Regions from separate parts of the Paenibacillus sp. FSL K6-1318 genome, predicted to be linked through region 4. Evidence: riboswitches for the same ligand, from Rfam matches in the RefSeq annotation. Region 4 holds a riboswitch; each other region holds the start of a gene.

Region 1 (4,598 bases), 1.5 Mb from region 4:
GAAATACACTGAGACGCTTGTGGAACTGCTTCCCGTTACAATATCCGATGCCCAGCAGATTGCCCATCTCCATACGACGTGCGGCAGCCTGCGGATGCACGATAAGTCCTGCCGCGATCAGGTCCTCCCAATCGATCAGGCTCGGAGCACCTTCGTATGAAGTATGTACGCGTTCCAGCGCGTGCCGAATCGCCTCCGGTGAGGCGTTCTCCACTCCAATGTCCCCTTTGCGCGTCGCATCCGCTTCTGGAATGAAGGCATGCTTGCAGCCAGGGACCTTGTTCGCAATAATTTTACGAATGCGTTCGCCGGCATGATCCGGATCTGTCAGTACGATGACTCCCCGTCTCTCCTGAGCAAGCGCAATCCGCTTCAAAATGCGCTGGTTGATGGCTGATCCACCTGTTTCAATTGTATCGGCTTCCACGGCCCGACGAATGGCTACCGTATCGTCACGGCCTTCCACCACTATGACTTCTTTTATCATGTTCCATTTCTTCCTTTCTAACGCAAAAAGAAGAGGAATATCCTCTTCTCTGCCAAACGGCGGGGGAGACTGAATTTCAGACCCCTCCGCCGCATATTCCGCATGAATCATTCATGCAACTATTTTATAGCATTCCCATTTCAAAGTAAAACGATTTTAGTTCGCTTCCGGCTTCACCGGACCGATCACGTAGACCGTCTTGCCTTTCTTGCGTCCAAAATTCAGGGCATGCTTCACACTGTCATAATATACATCAATTTTGTTGCCTTTAATGGCACCGCCTGTATCTTCCGCACGACGGAAGCCCAGACCTTCGATATATACCCACCAGCCAATTGGAATGACTTTGGGATCAACCGCAATGGTGCGCCCTTCCGTTACACGAGTACCGGAAGCTGTTTTAGTGCCAATGCCAGGCTCTTCGGAAGAGTAGGCAGTCATCGATACATTTTTAAGTACTTTGGAGTATTTAAAAGAAGTTCCGGATACGGTAATCACTTTGCTGCCCGAGGCAGAGGTTTTCTTCGAGTTCGTTGTTGTTGCCTGTTTGGTTGTTGAAGTTTGAGCCGATACGGTCTGAATCACAGGCTCTTTTACGACCGGTTTTGCTTTGGTGCCGACAGCGATCACTTTATCTACACGATTATTCGCGACGGATTTGCCGACCATTTTTTTGGAGACTAATTCTCCATCCTGAAATACCTTTTCGATATGCTGGACAAGTGTGCCTTCTTTGCCGTTTACAACAACACGGTTATCCCCTTTGTACAAGCTAGGGTCAGCCGTTTTAATCACTTTGTAAGCGATCGGTTGTTCGACATCCACTGTACGCTTTGTTACCCGCACTACACGGATTTTCATATCCGCTTTGACTGTAGTTCCAAGCGCCGGATACACTTTGTCATTACTTGCAACTTGAATACCTGATTTTTGAATTGCCTCTTGTACCGATGAATCGGTTGTATACAGAGTCTTGGTGTCTCCGTCTGCCGTAATGTTAACTGGAACGGCCCGCTCAATAACAATTCGGTCTCCATCTGTAATCGCCCCGTTCATGGACATGGATACCTTATCGTGAGGGCTGACTGTGATTGACTGCTCCTCCAGCATTTCCTGAAGCATTCCTGTACGAGTCTCTACCACCTGAGCTTTGCCATCAATAACCAGTGAAATTTGTTTCCCGGCCTGACCGTAAACGACTAACAAGATCATGATTGTAAGCGCAATTGAGAAAATCGCGATCAATGCCATTTGACGCATGTTCTCATGCTTCCACCGCAACGCGAAAGACTTACTGGATGATCGTGACTCATGGGTCTCTTCTGGTTGGAATGTGCCCACTTCTCCGTCCTCCTTCATAGCCTCGTCGTCTAAAGTAATGCATGATGTCTTTGACGTGACTATACCAAATTTTCTACAGAACACAGATCGGACCTACATAATCCGGTTCTGCACCATGAATCAATCTTCGCAACATGATGTCATCCTCCTGAATACCTACCGTATGATGACAACATTTCTTTTATTCAAAAACAAAAAAGCCAAAGAAAGAGTGTAAGAGGAACTCTTTCGTGGCTTCCGAATGATTCTGAATATCGGAAATTCATGCACGAGGTTGCCTCTCTTTTTCCGCTTGCGAGGTTAGCTGTCGGGTTCGGGCGAAAGAGAGCCGCCCTATCTTGGGTCACCCGCTCATGGCGGACGCCCTTGAATTCACCCCGAGACCCAAAGAAGAAATCAAATACGGCTTCGCAGTTCCCTTCGCTGCTTTTGGGTCAGCGAACGTTGCGCATCGGCCAAATACACCGATGTTTAAGCCCTATTGGTTCCCCCGCTCTCCGTTAACGGAGACTCAGCGAGACTGATTCATGAAAGTAATGTTGCTTCCTCGGAAAGTGTCCCTTTGTTCATCCCCCGAACATCTGTCCAATTTTCCGCACAACAATTCACTGAAAAGATGATATCCTGTTTTGATGCATGTTGTAAAGCGTTGATCAAGTACGTTTTTCTGAATATTTGGTTAAAATATTGTAATATTCTTGATTTATTTGGATCAAAGGGCAAATTACCTCTGCTTACCTGCCTTTTTCACCTGATTTACTCGTTTTTTTAACGAATACCAAATCGTTCCATGGCATTTTTGGTTGTTATTGCAGCAATTTCCTCTACCGAAATGCCTTTAATTTCCGCAGCTGCCTCTGCAACCAGACGTACATGCGCTGTCTCATTTCGTTTTCCACGATAAGGGTGAGGTGTTAAATATGGAGCATCTGTTTCAATGAAAAATCGGTCCATAGGAACCTTCGCTAGCACCTCTTTTGGCTGCTTTGCATTTTTGAATGTGATTGGACCTCCGAAGGACAGATGGAAGCCCATATCGAGACAACTTTTCGCGGTTTCCCAGCTACCGGAGAACGAGTGCATCACACCACCAACCTCGCCCGCCTTCTCTTCACGCAAAATTCTTATAATATCCTCGTGCGCATCCCGATTATGGATGACAATTGGCATGTTCACTTCACGAGCCAATGCAATCTGTTGTCGTAATACGCGATGTTGTACTTCCTTCGGTGAAGTATCCCAGTGATAATCCAATCCGATCTCACCGATCGCAACTACTTTTTCATGCTTGCATAAAGATGCAATCCACTCCAGATCGCCCTCCTGCATCGTGATCGCATCTACCGGATGCCACCCTACAGCTGCATATATAAAGTCATACGTTTCAGCCAGTTTCATTGTCGTTGGAATGGTTTCCCGGTTAAAGCCAATGTTGATCATGCGACCAACCCCGGCGTCTACAGCACGCTGGATCATGTCCTCGCGGTCCTCGTCGAATTGTGGTGCATCCAGATGTGTATGTGTGTCGAACAGCATCATGTTTGTATCTCCCTTCATGTCGAACTAACGACTATCTTCTCTTGGAAATTTAATTTAGAAAATCCAATATTTTATTGCTTCGTAAAGAAAATTTTAAAAATCCGTGGATTGCCCATCATTACACTCATTTCTTCACAAACTACAATATATAGAAGATACATGGATATTTAGATCTATATATCGCTATTTATGATGACTCAACCTACTTTCTTTTACAAAATTATGTCGATCTACATATACTCCCCATTAAAGCAGATTACTGTATCATGAAAAATAGCTCTTTTAGAAAGTGTTTTGATATCGAAATTCTTCACCAAGTTTTATCTTCATCATTACAAGAAATAGGGGCGTATATGAGACGGTAATTCGTGAATAATCGCATCCACCTTGTTTTGCGGGTAATACAAATGATGTTTTCCCCGATGCAGCCCACTGATGGAACGGACAATGTCGGATACCTCTGACAACTCATGTAACTTGTCCTGTCGATCGAGCAGAAGAATCTGCTTATCCGTGGATTCATCCGGACGAAACACATCATACGGATTATCCGACGGAAAATCAATTTCAAGATCATATTCGGGATTGAGACCTGCCTGAACAAAAGCTTCCCGAATCTCTTCCATCATTGTCAAGTCGGTCTGTTCAAGCTCTACATACTTATATAACTTGCGATCCATAAAACGTTCGCATAACTCACTCAGAACAGCATCGTCCTCCTTGCGCCACTGCGTAAATGCCGTCTGAATCAAAGCTTCATCCAACTGTAAATATTCCTCTACCGAAAGTTCTCCTTCAAATAATTGAGGTAGTGGATCGATCATGAAGCGGAATTGAAACCCTTCCTGTATCAGTGTTTTCGCTCGCTTGAATATTTGTCGCAATATGATTTCGGAACTGCGGGTTACCGGATGAAAGTAAATCTGCCAATACATCTGATACCGAGACATTAAGTAATCCTCTACAGCATGCATGCCTGAATCTTTGACTACAATCCGTCCATGATAAGGGCGCAGCATGCGAAGGATACGATCAAGGTCGATTGTTCCGTAATTTACTCCTGTAAAATAAGCATCCCTGAGCAAATAATCCATTCGGTCCGCATCAAGAGGACTGGTCACCAGATTGACCACAATCGGCTGCTCATACGTTTTTTGAATTACAGAAGCCACTTTCTCAGGAAAATCAGGAGCATACCGTCTTAAGATCGCCCCTACTTCGGTATCACCTG
Region 2 (4,598 bases), 670 kb from region 4:
GTATGGTCCGATGAAAGAAGACGGAACGATTAGTAAACGCGGTTATAATATGGCTCACTTCTCCAAATTTGTACGTCCAGGCTATCTTAGAGTAGATGCAACCAAGAACCCGGATACGAACACATTCGTTTCTGCCTACAAAGGGGATAACAAGGTTGTCATTGTGGCGATTAACAGAAGCACTTCTGCAACGAGTCAGAAATTTGTTTTGCAAAACGGTAATGCTTCCACGGTATCCTCATGGGTAACCGATAGCAGTCGCAATCTGGCAAGCGGAGCACCAATTACGGTGTCCAATGCAACCTTTACTGCTCAACTCCCTGCTCAAAGTGTAACTACGTTTGTCGCTAATATTACGGGCAGCGGTGGAGGTAATACGGGGAGTGGCACTACGTACGAAGCAGAGACAGGAACGACTCTCTCCGATGCTGCAATTGAGACGATCTATCCTGGCTACACAGGCTCAGGATATGTTAATTTCAATGCGTTGACGAACTCGGGCATTCAATGGAATAACATCAACAATACGATAAGTGGCACCAAAAACGTAAAGTTTCGTTATGCGTTGGAAAGTGGCACCCGTAACCTCGATGTATTCGTAAATGGGACCAAAGTAATCAGCAATACCCCATTTACTGCAACGGGAAGCTGGTCTACCTGGGGTGAAAAAACAATTCAGATGCCCATGAACTCGGGAACCAATACCATTAAAGTGGTAACGACCGGTACTGAAGGTCCGAATATCGATAGTATCCACGTGTCCGCTCAGTAACCTATTAGACGATTTTATGGTACAAAACAAAAAGGTTCCCCGAAAGGCGTTAGCCTAACGAGGAACCTTTGTTTGATGCGGTCGAGAGGACTCGAACCTCCACGGGGGGTTAGCCCACACGGACCTGAACCGTGCGCGTCTGCCAATTCCGCCACGACCGCATATTGTATATCTCCGTGATATATATCTCGGCGACAAGAAATAATATATCATGTGCAATCTATCATGTCAACACTGAAAATAATAACAATAAAGCCCGAGCCAGACGTCCATGTCTGATTCGGGCTTTACTTATCGTTACTAGGGATTAACTCTATGAAACCTTAGGCATGTTACGAGTTACAGCTTGGAAGGCCAGTTGCCATACCATGCATAACCGCCTCTTCTTTCTTTATCAATATCACTTAGTTTGTATTTAACTACCCCGTCACGACCAATAAAGATCGGTTTATCTGTTCCCACTTCATAGAAGCGAGCCCAGATCGGTGCAGCTTTGGAATCAGCGATAATTTTGCTGTCTCCGTTTGCTCTTTCATACTTGTAACCCGTAATTTTGACTTTGTTAAACCAAGCTTCAGCTCCTTTAATGGATGCTGTAATTTTAGCGTTAGCAGGTCTGGTTTTCAGGAATTTAACAATCGTTACACTCTCTCCAGCCGTCAGCGATGGTACTTCATAGATTCTTGCGCTTGCTGGTTTAAGGGAACTGGAATCATGTTGTTGTCCCCATGCTGTCAGCTTACCGCCTGAAACGACCTGTGTATTCAGAATCGCATCCACACCTTTGGCAACTGAATTTTTACTGCGGTTAGCAAGTGTGCTGTCGATAAACGAGAAGTCACCTTTGCGCGTTGCTACTTCATCCAACATGATCATTACATTAATCATCGCATCATCATTGTAAGTGATGTGTTTGTGATATCCCGAGCTTTGATAGACTTGTGGCCATCCGCCGTTTGAATACTGCATGTTGATCAAAAAGTTAATTCCTTTGATTGCAGCTGTGGAGTAACGCGGATCATTGGTCTTTTTGAATTCCTTCGCCAATCTTCTAATTTCTGAGTATGTAGCCTTGTTGTCAATGGTGGACTTCGCCCATTCTCCACTTGTTTGTTTATAGTCTTTTCTCCAACCTCCATCTGGCAGCTGGTTCTTCAGAATATCAGATATACTTGCTGTTGTACCTGTTGCATCAGCGGCTGATACCGTTGTTACAGGAAGAACAGCTATACCAACTGCTGAGAAGACCATCGTACATGCCAGAATAAAAGTAACTATTTTTTTTGCTTTCAAAGATAACACTCTCCTATGTTTGTTTTTATAAATCTCCCACTTCTACCTTACTTATAAAATTAGTCCCTTAACCTCCTTTATTTGAATTTATAACACAATAAAATCAATTTTCATCCAATATGTGGATTGGATAAGAAGATGATATGCAAAAAATCGATTTTTGTCAATATATGCAACTTAATGAATATAATCTCTCAAATTGAACATTACGGAATAGTTCTTTTAACTCATGACAAACCTATTTATTTGTCCAAAATCGTCTTAAACGAATCAATAATGACGTTTTTGTCATGAATGATACCCAAACTTGATCCCTTCTTTCATATAAAAACCGTAATTCCGCTAACATTGAGGTATTACGAAGGGGTTTAAATGGGTTTGACAATTACGCATTTATGCAATATAGTTTCAAATAGTTACAAAAACTTAATTATTCATTGCCGAGTTTCATGTTTGAAAACGGGGGAACCATTTTGGGTGAATTATTCTTATACATAGGAAATATAGGGAACCTTCTACCGAACCCTTAGCTAACTCCGTAGGCATCGAAGGGAGAACATTGATTTTGAAAAAACTGATAATCTCCATTTTTGGAGCAGCTGTACTATTTACATCCGGGGCAACAAGCACAGAGGCAAGCAGTATCAACTCCGTAGTGAACAACATGACAGGTATACCTTACAAGTGGGGTGGCACGACTTTGGCCGGCTTCGACTGTTCCGGGTTTATGAGATATCTTTTCAACAAATACAGCATTGAATTGCCACGTACTTCGCAGCAGCAAGCCAAAGCAGGTACTCCGGTATCCAAAAGTAACATTCGCACAGGTGATCTGGTGTTCTTCAATACGATGGGCAAAGGCATTTCACATACAGGTGTATATATTGGCGGCGGACAATTTGCACATGCTTCCAGTAGTAAAGGTGTAAGTATTACGAAGTTATCGAATCCATACTTCAATGATCGTTACGTGACAGCACGTCGGGTAACTGGACAATTTATGTACGATAAAATGTTGGGGAAAATGTAAGTATGATATAGAAAGAGGAGGCTCCGGATCACCCGGAACCTCCTCTTTTGTTTGATTAGACATTTATGGACTAATCCTAGTACTACCCTTACCTAGACTTAATGCAACGCCTTCTGCACTCGCATCGCACCCTGAGACAGGGCATGTCCGCCTCCTACAGCTCCGGCTACGGCAACGGTCTCCATGATCTCCTGGTCAGTTGCACCCTTGGCACGAGCTTCTTCTACATGGTAGAAAGTACACACCTCATTGTTGGCGAACAGTCCTATTCCGAGGGCAATTAGCTGTTTTGTCTTCGCATCAATCACGCCAGGCTGAAAGCATTCTCCGGTAAACTCATGATACGACTTCACCACTCCTGGCAGCACATCGCTTAATGCTCCAATCTGATCCTTGTAGGCATGAACTTTATCATTCATCAATGTCATGTCTTGTAGCACACCCTCTCAGCTATAGTTACAGATCGTTCTCACTGTACCTATTTTCTCTCCCGAGTGAGCCAATTATGCCAAGAAATCATGGTAATTCCAAACATATAAACGCTCATGGTTCTGCCACATTATTAGCGATTGCTACTCACTAAGTGGACTCTGGCGCGGCTCGCTGAACAGCTGATATCGGTAACTGCGATCCAGCTTGACGACACGTCGATTTTGCCGCCGGATAAGTACCTGCTCGCCATCCCAGGCAACCACAATCCCGGTTACATCGTTTGACTCCAGCTCGTCCCGTACTACTCTTACTTTCTCACCTGACAGACGCAGGGCATCCAATTCTGTATCACTGATCATGTTCTTGGCTCCTATATTCCAAATTTATTTACAAAAAGAGACCTAAATGAAATGTCATTTAGGTCTCACGTGACTGTATTGGACTGTCATGTCATTCGAAATTATGTCCCGACTGAAAGTTACCGCTGCGCGTGCTCTTTGCTGTCGTTCTTCTCGAACCAAAAATCAAGCACTTTGGCGGACATCACACGTTCTTCAAGGTACTCCACTTGATGCGGTGTAAATTGTTCTTTCCAAGAGAAGGACAACTCTTCGCACAAGCCTACAATCGTCAGTAATTCTGACCAGGCAACATAGCGTTTGTACCAGAAAAATTGAGGATGTTCAATCATATAGGGATAAAGGTCATCGAATTCCGTATGTTTACAATCCAGGGCACGTTCAAAATGAACTTTCGATTCCGCCAGCTTATCAATAAAAAATTGTTCTGTTGCCGGTTGGTTCCCCATGGTGTTGCCTCCTCTCCCTAACATAACCCCATTATAAATGAAATCCGCGGTCATGCAAAGGCATAGTTCAAAAAATAGGCCCTATTCCTTTAAAATGTCACATTTCGTTATCGTCAAATTGTACCGTTCCATCGTTCAGAGAACGAATACGTACCAAGGCTTCCACCGGAATACCCTGTTCACGAATCGTGCGTGCCCCTGCCTGAAAACTTTTCTCGACCACAACGCCAAATCCGACGAGTTCAGCACCGGAACGCTCAATA
Region 3 (4,598 bases), 2.3 Mb from region 4:
ACCTGTAAACGTATGGATTTCAAATCATATGTACTCATACCCATCCACCTATCCTTTTCTATATGTTATATATGGAGGAATTATGGCTCTCATGAGCTAAAACGGCAATGAAACTTCTCACACTGCGCATAATTTATGGAACCCCCGGGCATACCAAAGAGAACGTCATTTTGGAAAAGGAGGCCGTTATTATGCGCGTACGCCTCATTATGCTGATGGTTATCGTTATTTTTCTCGGAGGATATCATGCTCCAGTTTCATCGCGGGATGCTTCAAGCCCGCCAAGTGAATCAGTATCAGGTTCAGATTCCGCGGAAGAAGAACAACTGACATTGGGACAGTTACGTCAAAAATATGCGGATACGTTCAAAACGAATGGTCCATCAACGAAGCAGGTTGCCCTGACTTTTGATGATGTGCCCGATCCACGTTTTACTCCACAGGTATTGGATGTATTGAAGAAATATAAGGTCAGAGCTACATTCTTTATCGTCGGTAGTCGTGCTGAGAAACACCCGGATCTGGTAAAACGCATCGTTAAGGAAGGGCATATTGTTGGTAATCACAGCTACAATCATCCGGAATTCAGTAAGCTGTCGATGAATGCCTTTCGCAAACAAATTTTACATACCGGAGATATCATTCACCATCTGGCAGGGTATACGCCGAAGATGATTCGGCCACCATACGGAGACATTAATGAAGAACAGCTGCAATGGGCTGCCAGACAACACTATAGCATTGTGAACTGGAATGTTGATTCACTGGACTGGAAAGGCCTTTCCAAGAAAGAGGTGAAGGATAACATCCTATCTGCCGTGAAACCTGGCTCCATCGTTCTGCAACATGCAGGAGGAGGTGTGGGATCGAACCTGAACGGCACAATTGAGGCTTTGCCTGAAATTATCGAGGAACTGCGTAATCGGGGGTATGAACTAGTCACCTTGGACGAGATGTTGGGGTTGCCAAAGGCCAACGATTAAGATGTCCATTATAAAAAATGTTGATGATGATAAAAGGGTGCCTGTTCAATCGCAAGTAGCGATTGGCAGACACCCTGTTTGAATTATTAAATGTAATTTACTTTCTACTTCAGAATATACAGCTCGATATCCTGGAAACCAAATGTGCTTACGGACTGTTTGCTACCAGGGATAAAGATATCAATCCGGTGACCCTTGATTGCACCGCCCACATCACGTGCTGTAGCTACAAAAGCCTGTTTTGGCAATCCCGGATGGCTGTGACCGGTTACCAGTACTTTGGTTCCGAGTGGAATCACACTTGGATCAACTGCGATCGTGCCCAGTTCAAGATCATTACCGAAGTAATCCACAGCACCCCATCCTCCATTTTCGGACGGATCTGCAGAGTATGCCGTTGCTTTCACATTCACTGCTTTACTGTAATCGAACGTTTTTCCCCAGGCTTGAACAACTTTGTTATCTGCATTAACGTCCAAGCTTGCTGTTGTAACCGTCTTCGCTTGAGTCTTGCTCTCCGTAGCCGCAGCAGCTGCTACATTGTTTGCCTTACCGGGAATCGTAATTTTTAAACCACCATAAATATTGTAAGGCGAAATGTCGTTGTTTGCTTTAACCAACGTGTTGAGTGCTACTCCATACTGTTTCGATAAGGTGTAGAAGGTATCCCCTTCTTTGGCCACATGAACTGAATCTGCGTGAGCCGGAACGGCTTGAATAAGCATTGCTGTTGTCAATAATGCTACTGCTGTTTTGGCTATACGTTTCTTGTTAATCATGGTCTTCCTCCCTCATTATGCCTGCGAAGTTAGTTGTCGGATTCGGATGAGGAGCCACCCTATAGGTTCTTCGTTACATGTGAAACGTTATGTACCCCTAATTCACCCCAAGCAGTGTGCCGTAGATCTTCCCCCTGCACGATCTGCATCGTTACATCCCCCGCACTCCCTGTCCGGAAGTTTCGGCAGAGTTCAATATATCACAATTTTGTAACCTGAACTTGTAGTAATTCTTACCATATGGTTTTTAGCATGTCATCAACTGTAAGAATACTGGATAATTCAGAAAAGCTGGGTGATCCGATCCCTTTATATTAGGTAACAAAAAAGTTACTTTTCAAATCAATAAATGATTATTGCGCACAAAAAAATAGCGTTACCGACTCGATGTCAGTAACGCTATTAAATCATTTCATTTAGAGTACTTTAGCAAGAAAATCACGTGTACGTGAATTTTTTGGTGCTCCAAACACCTCATCAGGTGTTCCTTCTTCTACGATGACCCCGCCATCCATGAACAGGATCCGATCTCCCACTTCACGTGCAAAACCCATCTCATGCGTCACGATGACCATCGTCATCCCGCCTTCTGCAAGACGTTTCATGACATCCAGCACTTCGCCGACCATCTCGGGGTCCAGTGCCGAAGTAGGCTCGTCAAACAGCATTACATGCGGTTGCATGGCCAATGCTCTTGCAATGGCGATCCGCTGCTTCTGTCCACCGGACAGCTGGTTCGGGAATGTATCTTTTTTATCGTACAAGCCCACAGTGTTTAACAAATCAGCAGCGATTTTCTCCGCTTCCTGCGTGGATTGCTTTTTCACTTTAATCGGGGCAATCGTAATGTTTTGCTGTACCGTTTTGTGTGGGAACAGGTTGAAATGCTGGAACACCATACCCATCTTCTCACGAGTCGCATTGATGTTGTGCTTCGGATCGGTGATTGACACGCCTTCAAAATCAATCTCACCCGAGGTAGGCTGTTCCAGCAGGTTCAGACAACGTAAGAACGTACTTTTACCCGAACCGGAAGGACCGATAACCACGACAACTTCACCTTTTCCAATCGTCACGTTAATGCCCTTAAGTACATCGTTATTTCCATAAGATTTGTGTAATTGTCTAACGTCTATCACTTGCACTCAACTTCCTTTCCAGTCGTCCCAGCAGCTTGGACAAAATGAACGTCATTACAAAGTAGATGGCTGCTGCAATCAAAAATGGACTCAAGCCTTGATACGTAATGTTTTTGACTACACTTGCCTGATACATAATATCCACCATACCGATAACGGAGATAATGGAGGATTCTTTGATAATAGTTATAAATTCATTACCGATCGCTGGTAATACAGCTTTGAAGGCTTGTGGCAATATAATGTAACGCATTGCTGCACCTCTGCCCATTCCGAGGGAACGCGCTGCCTCCAACTGACCACGATCCACACCTTGGATACCTGCACGGAAAATCTCCGCCAGATAGGCACCACTATTGATTGAAAGTGTAATGATACCTGCCTGAAGTGCAGTGAAGTTAATGCCAAAGCTCAGGGAAAAACCATAGTAAATAATCATCAATTGTACCAGCATCGGTGTGCCACGGATCACTTCAACGTAAGCAGTACCGATCCAGCGCAAGATTGCAGCGTCATGCAAACGGAATAAACAGATGATCAATCCAATAATTACCCCGAAGATAACGCCAAGTGCAGACAACAGAAGTGTGTATCCTACTCCTGTAGCATAGAAACTTTTGTACTCCCAGAATACTTGGAAAATATTTTGTGATTTGTTCACTTTATCCGCCATCAAGAGGCTGGCGTCCGTCACCATCTGATTGATTTTATCTTCACTTTTCAATCGTTCCAGTGTTCCATTTACTGCAGCTAGCAGCTCGGTATTCCCTTTACGAATCCCGATTGCCGCTTCTGCTTGCTCTTCGTCCGGAACAGCAGCAGCAAGTCCAATGATATCGTCCAGATAACCTGCAGCAACGGTATCTTCAACGATTGCCGCGTCAATGCGTTTTGTTTGCAGTTGAAGCACGATATCCGAGATTTTATCCAGCGCAGTAAGTTTCGCTCCTGGAATACTCTGTCCGATCGTTTCCTGAATGGAGCCTTTCTGAACGCCAATCTTCGCATTTTCAAGTTCTGCCATGGTTGGATATTTGTCTTTATCCGCATTGCGAACCATAATCACTTGTTTTGATTTATAATAGGTGTCGGAAAAATCGATACTTTTCTTCCGCTCATCCGTCGGCGTCATACCTGAAATTACCAGATCAACACGCCCGCTCTGCAATGAAGGCAGAAGACCGTCGAAGCCCATATCCTCAATCACAAGCTCAGCGCCAAGATCTTTGGCAATCTCTTTGGCGATCTCAATATCGAAACCGACGATTTCATCTTTGCCATTAATCACTTTATGGAATTCGTATGGTGCAAAATCGGCACTTGTACCGAGCACTAGCTTTTTACTGCTTGAATTATCTGTAGTTCCACTTGCAAGTGCCACAGGAGCGGCAGTCGTCAGCAGAATAACAAAGGTCAACAGCATCATGGTGTAACGACTAATCAATTTCAACCTTTTTCTCTCCCCTTACAATACATTGTATGCTTCTCATGTTGATGACTGAGTCATTATAAAGTACAATGCATGATTATGCAATGCATTTTGACAATACAAATCTTGACTTGTTTCTGAAAAAATAAAGCAAACATGATATAATCAATGAATTATTTTCATTTTTGCATAAGGAGTTTACTAATGACATCTAACAAATCACTGATCCTGACGGTTATTGATCAATATGCTTCCCGTTTTAAAGCCA
Region 4 (4,598 bases):
TCTGCGGCCAGGCGGACCATCAGATCCTTGGTGGTATCGGTGTTCAGGGGAATGACTTTGGAGGCTTCGGTTATGCAGGCATTCATGGCTGAATGCAGATAACCAAGAACCGCCTCCGGGGCCGGGATATCGAGGTGGTGGTTAATCCAGGCATGAACAGTGGAGAGGCAGCCAACCGAATCGTATTTGGCGAAGATCTGTTCGAGCTGACTGAAATCAATCCAGGGGTGCAGAGCGCGTGCGAGTCTGATCAATCGTTTACCCATGGTAGCAGCTTGTTCTCTGAGATCTCCAGGAGTTCGCTGAACATGGACGAGCTTGTCGATCAGAGCTATCCGCCAAGTGTCCTTTTGATCTGCTGCGGTATAGATGCCTTTGATGGCCATACCTTCAAGACGAACGATGCTGGGATGCAACTGACAACGCATGAATGATTCGAGATCTTCAGCATTACGAATGGTACCCTCCTTGATATGGATATCCATGCCGAAGGAATGGGTGAACCCTCCAACCTGAATAGAGGAATCAAGCAGTTTGACATAATCGAGCAGCTTATTCCCACGGTTCACAATCATTCGCCTCCTGTGTTCGTTAAATGTCACTTTAAGTAACATTTATATTTCTTTTTGTTTGCTTTATGTTTAAAAATCCGAATTATATGATAGTTATCATCCCATAAACGTCCGCTTTTTGTCAATAGTATGATTTATATTCAATGTATTAAATCTTTTATTCAATATTTGTGTTATTTTATATAACATTTAAAGTTAAATATTTGTGAAATATAGGGAGGACTATATATAAATGAATCAATAAGATCGGCTCTAGCAGGAAAGAGGGGATCGAATCTAATAATATGCAGTTCATGGGTAAAGATGACGAGAATATGCGATTTTTGATGAAAATGCCTAGTTGAAAAAGAAGTATTAAAAAACACTTTACTTTTAGAACAGAACCCGGTATAATCAATTCTGTTGCCAATTATTTACGACATGCGGTCGTGGTGGAATGGCAGACACGCTATCTTGAGGGGGTAGTGGGCGTATGCCCGTGGAGGTTCGAGTCCTCTCGACCGCATCATACGAACGATGAAGAAGAAGCTTTCCGTTATTGGAAGGCTTCTTTTTTTGTCTTTTTTGAACAGTCTGACATCGGGGTTGAAAAAAAGGCCATCCATTATCGGAGGTAATGGAGCTCTACCTTTCCGGCTACGGGTGGCCTGTGTATTATTTTTGGAGTAAGTTCTTGATATCTTCTTCAATCTTGTCAGGTGTTGTTTTGGGAGCATAACGTTTCAGTACCTGGCCGTTCTGATCTACGAGGAATTTGGTGAAATTCCATTTGATTGCTTTGGAGCCGAGCAGGCCAGGAGCTTCTTTGCTAAGGTGTTGAAAGAGAGGGTGAGCGCTTGAGCCGTTCACATCAATTTTCTCAAACATGGGGAAGCTCACGCCATAATTCATCTGACAGAACTCGGCAATATCGTCGGAAGAACCTTTTTCCTGTGCAAACTGGTTGCTTGGAAAACCAAGAACTTCAAATGGAGCATCTTGAAACTTGTCTTGCAGTTCTTGCAGACCTTTGAATTGAGGGGTAAGTCCGCAGGAGCTTGCCGTATTCACAATCAGTAGCACTTTGTCACGGTAGTCGGACATTTCAACTTCTTGACCGCGAAGGGTATTCACTTTGTAATCGTAGACTGTCATCTAAATCGCCTCCATTGGTATACTCTTATATCTTCTATTATATTGGTTGCAATTAAATAATGCAAAACTAATGTGGTGTTAAAAGAATCAAAACAGGCAAGTTGTGCAGAATACGTGAATGAATTGCGAAGTGATTTTCGTCAGAGTGAGAATTAGATAGCCTTGGAGAGATGGATAGAGTAAAACATTGTTGTAAGCGTTATTATGAATGAGTATTGGCAGAAATCTGCCGATTCGGTGATCTGTGCGGACTTTACACCGTCTTAACGCGGGTGTATGATTCATAACGTAATTTCAATTTAAACTAAATTGTACTTGAAAAACGAAACAAACGATAATATCGCTCGATCTTACTTTAAGATATACGAACGATGTTTTAATCGCTGAGTTTCCATTCATTGATGAGTGGGAAACGGGGGAACCAACGGAATGCACTGTCCAGGACAGTAGGCATTCATGGGGTGAATTTTCCGGTGACAGCCGGAAATAGGGCGACTCTCGCGCCCGAATCCGTCAGCTAACCTCGTAAGCGTTAAAGGGAGAGGCAACAAGCCGTACGCTGGTTCATGGTGTTTTCGCCATGGGTTATTTAAGAAGCGTTCGGGAGGCCTTGGTCCCCCACGCTTCTTTTTTGTTGTCTTTTCACGCCAAGGGAGGAACGAATGATGGATACTGAGATGATCTTAGTGACTGCTCCAAATGAAGCAGGACGTAAATTTATCAAATTGCTGATGTACAAAAAAATGCCGTTTGCCGTTCTAACCAACAGTGCAGGGGAAGAGCGGAGACTCCGCAGAATTGGGGTAGAGCATGTCATTCGCATGAATACGGCTGCAGCTCAAAAATGGTTTTTGCCGCAGGGTAGCGTAGGCAATGTGTTTATTTTCGAGAACAGCCTGAATCTGACCTGTCGTTATTTGCAGATCTGCCGTTCATGGACATCGAAATCCCTGTGCGTCATCACGGAGCAGAGTCATCCAAAGGGTATCTATCGCGGGATGGGCGCAGACCGGATTGTATATTCGCTCAATGGGGAAGTCGGCTTTCTCCTCAATGGTTAATGCCATAGCTTGTGATTGCTCAGGTGTAAGGTGCCTGTTATAATTGACTGTATTAGAATCAATTTCAGAATTCACTCCAGGTATTATGAGATTGATTCATCGATAAACGGAAATTTGAGGAGACTCATGCAGGATGGTGAGTCTTCTTTTTTATGCTTACAAGGAGGAATTGGCGTGCCGGATGTGAGTGGGTTAAAGTGGTTATTTTTTGATGTTGGAGATACGCTGGTGGATGAATGGGAGCCGGTTGATGATATTATCGGACAGTTCGTCCGTGAAGCTTGTGCTTTAGGGTATCCAGTGAAAATTGAGGCGGTACGCGAACTGTTCGCGAGCTGTTACCGGAAATATGAGCAATGGCCCATGAGAGTGGCTATTCGCACATTCATTGAAGACGAAGGCCACCGGAAACAGATTCAGGACAAGCTGAAGTTTCAAAAAGATCTTGAACGTCCTTTTCCTTCAGCGGATTCCGTTCTTCAGCAATTGTCACGGTATTATCGTATTGGCATTATTGCCAATCAGAGTCCCGGAACAGAAGAGAGACTGGAGAGTTACGGATTACGGAAGTATGTTGACGTTCTGGCCTGTTCGGCTGAAGAAGGGGTATCCAAGCCAGACCCTGAGTTATACGCTGTAGCCTTGAAACAGGCAGGCTGTGAACCGGAGGAAGCCGTCATGGTTGGGGATCGGATCGATAACGACATTATACCTGCCCGGAAGCTGGGCATGCGTACGATTCGAATTATGCAGGGTTACGGAAGATTCCAGCCAGACCGATCGGATGACGAACGTGCGGATTGGACCGTTGATTCATTGGATGAACTCCTGCCGTTACTGGTGCCCAATCAGGATTAGATAATTGTTTATTGGAGTTTAGCGTTTTACTATAAAAGGAAACACGTTGCTGTACTGCAACAATAAAGGCTGATCAACTTGGTATTGAATACCGGAGTTGATCAGCCTTTTTAGTATTTGGTCGATAAGAACGAGATTAGAATAACCGAATCGTCTGAATGATCAGATATACATTCAGCACAACAATAACAGCGGCAATGACCCATGAGATGATTTTTAGCCACAATTTGTTGGCGAATGCACCCATGCTCTTTTTATCACTCGTGAACATCACCAGGGGAATTACAGCAAAAGGTAATTGAAGAGAAAGCACGACCTGGCTCAAAATCAGCAGTTCTTCTGTGCCGTGTTCTCCTGCAATGGCTGTGACAATCACCGCCGGGATGATGGCGATCAGACGTGTGACCAATCTGCGCAGCCAAGCCGGAATACGAATGTTCAGGAAACCTTCCATGACAATCTGCCCAGCGAGTGTACCTGTAAGGGTAGAGTTCTGACCTGATGCTAACAGCGCGACACCGAACAGGATACTTGCAACCGTAGTACCCAATAGAGGGGTCAGCAGATGATAGGCATCAGCGATCTCGGCAACCTGTGTCATACCAGCACTGTGAAATACAGCGGCAGATACAATCAGGATAGCCGCATTGATGAACAGGGCAAGTGTCAGTGCGATTGTCGAGTCCATGGTCGAGTACCGAATGGCTTCTTTTTTACCCTGTGGTGTCTGTTCGATCTGACGGGTCTGCACAATGGAAGAATGCAGGTACAGATTATGCGGCATCACGGTCGCTCCTATAATACCAATGGCGATATAGAGCATAGCCGGGTTTTGCAGAATCTCGACATTCGGTACAAAACCATGGAGCACACCGCCCATATCGGGTTTCGCCAAGAACAGGTCGATCCCGAAGCAGAGGGCAATGGTTGCCATCAGCACAATGACGAGTGTCTCCAAAGCGCGGAAGCCTTT

The links. Region 4 has a riboswitch for cyclic di-AMP ahead of NYE45_RS06830 (hypothetical protein). Riboswitches for the same ligand answer to the same signal wherever they lie in the genome.
Region 1: linked by a shared signal. The riboswitch ahead of NYE45_RS00150 (3D domain-containing protein) and the one ahead of NYE45_RS06830 (hypothetical protein) in region 4 are both predicted to bind cyclic di-AMP.
Region 2: linked by a shared signal. The riboswitch ahead of NYE45_RS10110 (C40 family peptidase) and the one ahead of NYE45_RS06830 (hypothetical protein) in region 4 are both predicted to bind cyclic di-AMP.
Region 3: linked by a shared signal. The riboswitch ahead of NYE45_RS16940 (3D domain-containing protein) and the one ahead of NYE45_RS06830 (hypothetical protein) in region 4 are both predicted to bind cyclic di-AMP.

Annotation. Positions count from the first base shown of each region.
Region 1 covers NZ_CP150270.1:30,607-35,204, reverse strand. Annotated here, with positions in the region: gene rnmV (ribonuclease M5) at 1-487, opposite strand, end outside; gene NYE45_RS00150 (3D domain-containing protein) at 644-1,828, opposite strand; cyclic di-AMP (ydaO/yuaA leader) riboswitch at 2,102-2,355, opposite strand; gene NYE45_RS00145 (TatD family hydrolase) at 2,597-3,367, opposite strand; gene NYE45_RS00140 (HD domain-containing protein) at 3,700-4,598, opposite strand, start outside.
Region 2 covers NZ_CP150270.1:2,243,143-2,247,740, reverse strand. Annotated here, with positions in the region: gene NYE45_RS10125 (carbohydrate-binding protein) at 1-772, shown strand, start outside; tRNA gene NYE45_RS10120 (tRNA-Leu) at 849-933, opposite strand; gene pelA (pectate lyase) at 1,112-2,074, opposite strand; cyclic di-AMP (ydaO/yuaA leader) riboswitch at 2,494-2,625, shown strand; gene NYE45_RS10110 (C40 family peptidase) at 2,631-3,095, shown strand; gene NYE45_RS10105 (carboxymuconolactone decarboxylase family protein) at 3,194-3,523, opposite strand; gene NYE45_RS10100 (hypothetical protein) at 3,668-3,886, opposite strand; gene NYE45_RS10095 (hypothetical protein) at 4,006-4,335, opposite strand; gene NYE45_RS10090 (xanthine phosphoribosyltransferase) at 4,433-4,598, opposite strand, start outside.
Region 3 covers NZ_CP150270.1:3,866,886-3,871,483, forward strand. Annotated here, with positions in the region: gene NYE45_RS16930 (hypothetical protein) at 1-38, opposite strand, end outside; gene NYE45_RS16935 (polysaccharide deacetylase family protein) at 192-983, shown strand; gene NYE45_RS16940 (3D domain-containing protein) at 1,088-1,762, opposite strand; cyclic di-AMP (ydaO/yuaA leader) riboswitch at 1,765-1,960, opposite strand; gene NYE45_RS16945 (amino acid ABC transporter ATP-binding protein) at 2,179-2,901, opposite strand; gene NYE45_RS16950 (ABC transporter permease subunit) at 2,888-4,351, opposite strand; gene NYE45_RS16955 (M20 family metallopeptidase) at 4,535-4,598, shown strand, end outside.
Region 4 covers NZ_CP150270.1:1,574,706-1,579,303, forward strand. Annotated here, with positions in the region: gene NYE45_RS06815 (urease accessory UreF family protein) at 1-569, opposite strand, end outside; tRNA gene NYE45_RS06820 (tRNA-Leu) at 995-1,077, shown strand; gene NYE45_RS06825 (glutathione peroxidase) at 1,227-1,706, opposite strand; cyclic di-AMP (ydaO/yuaA leader) riboswitch at 2,078-2,253, shown strand; gene NYE45_RS06830 (hypothetical protein) at 2,372-2,767, shown strand; gene NYE45_RS06835 (HAD family hydrolase) at 2,942-3,625, shown strand; gene NYE45_RS06840 (Nramp family divalent metal transporter) at 3,762-4,598, opposite strand, start outside.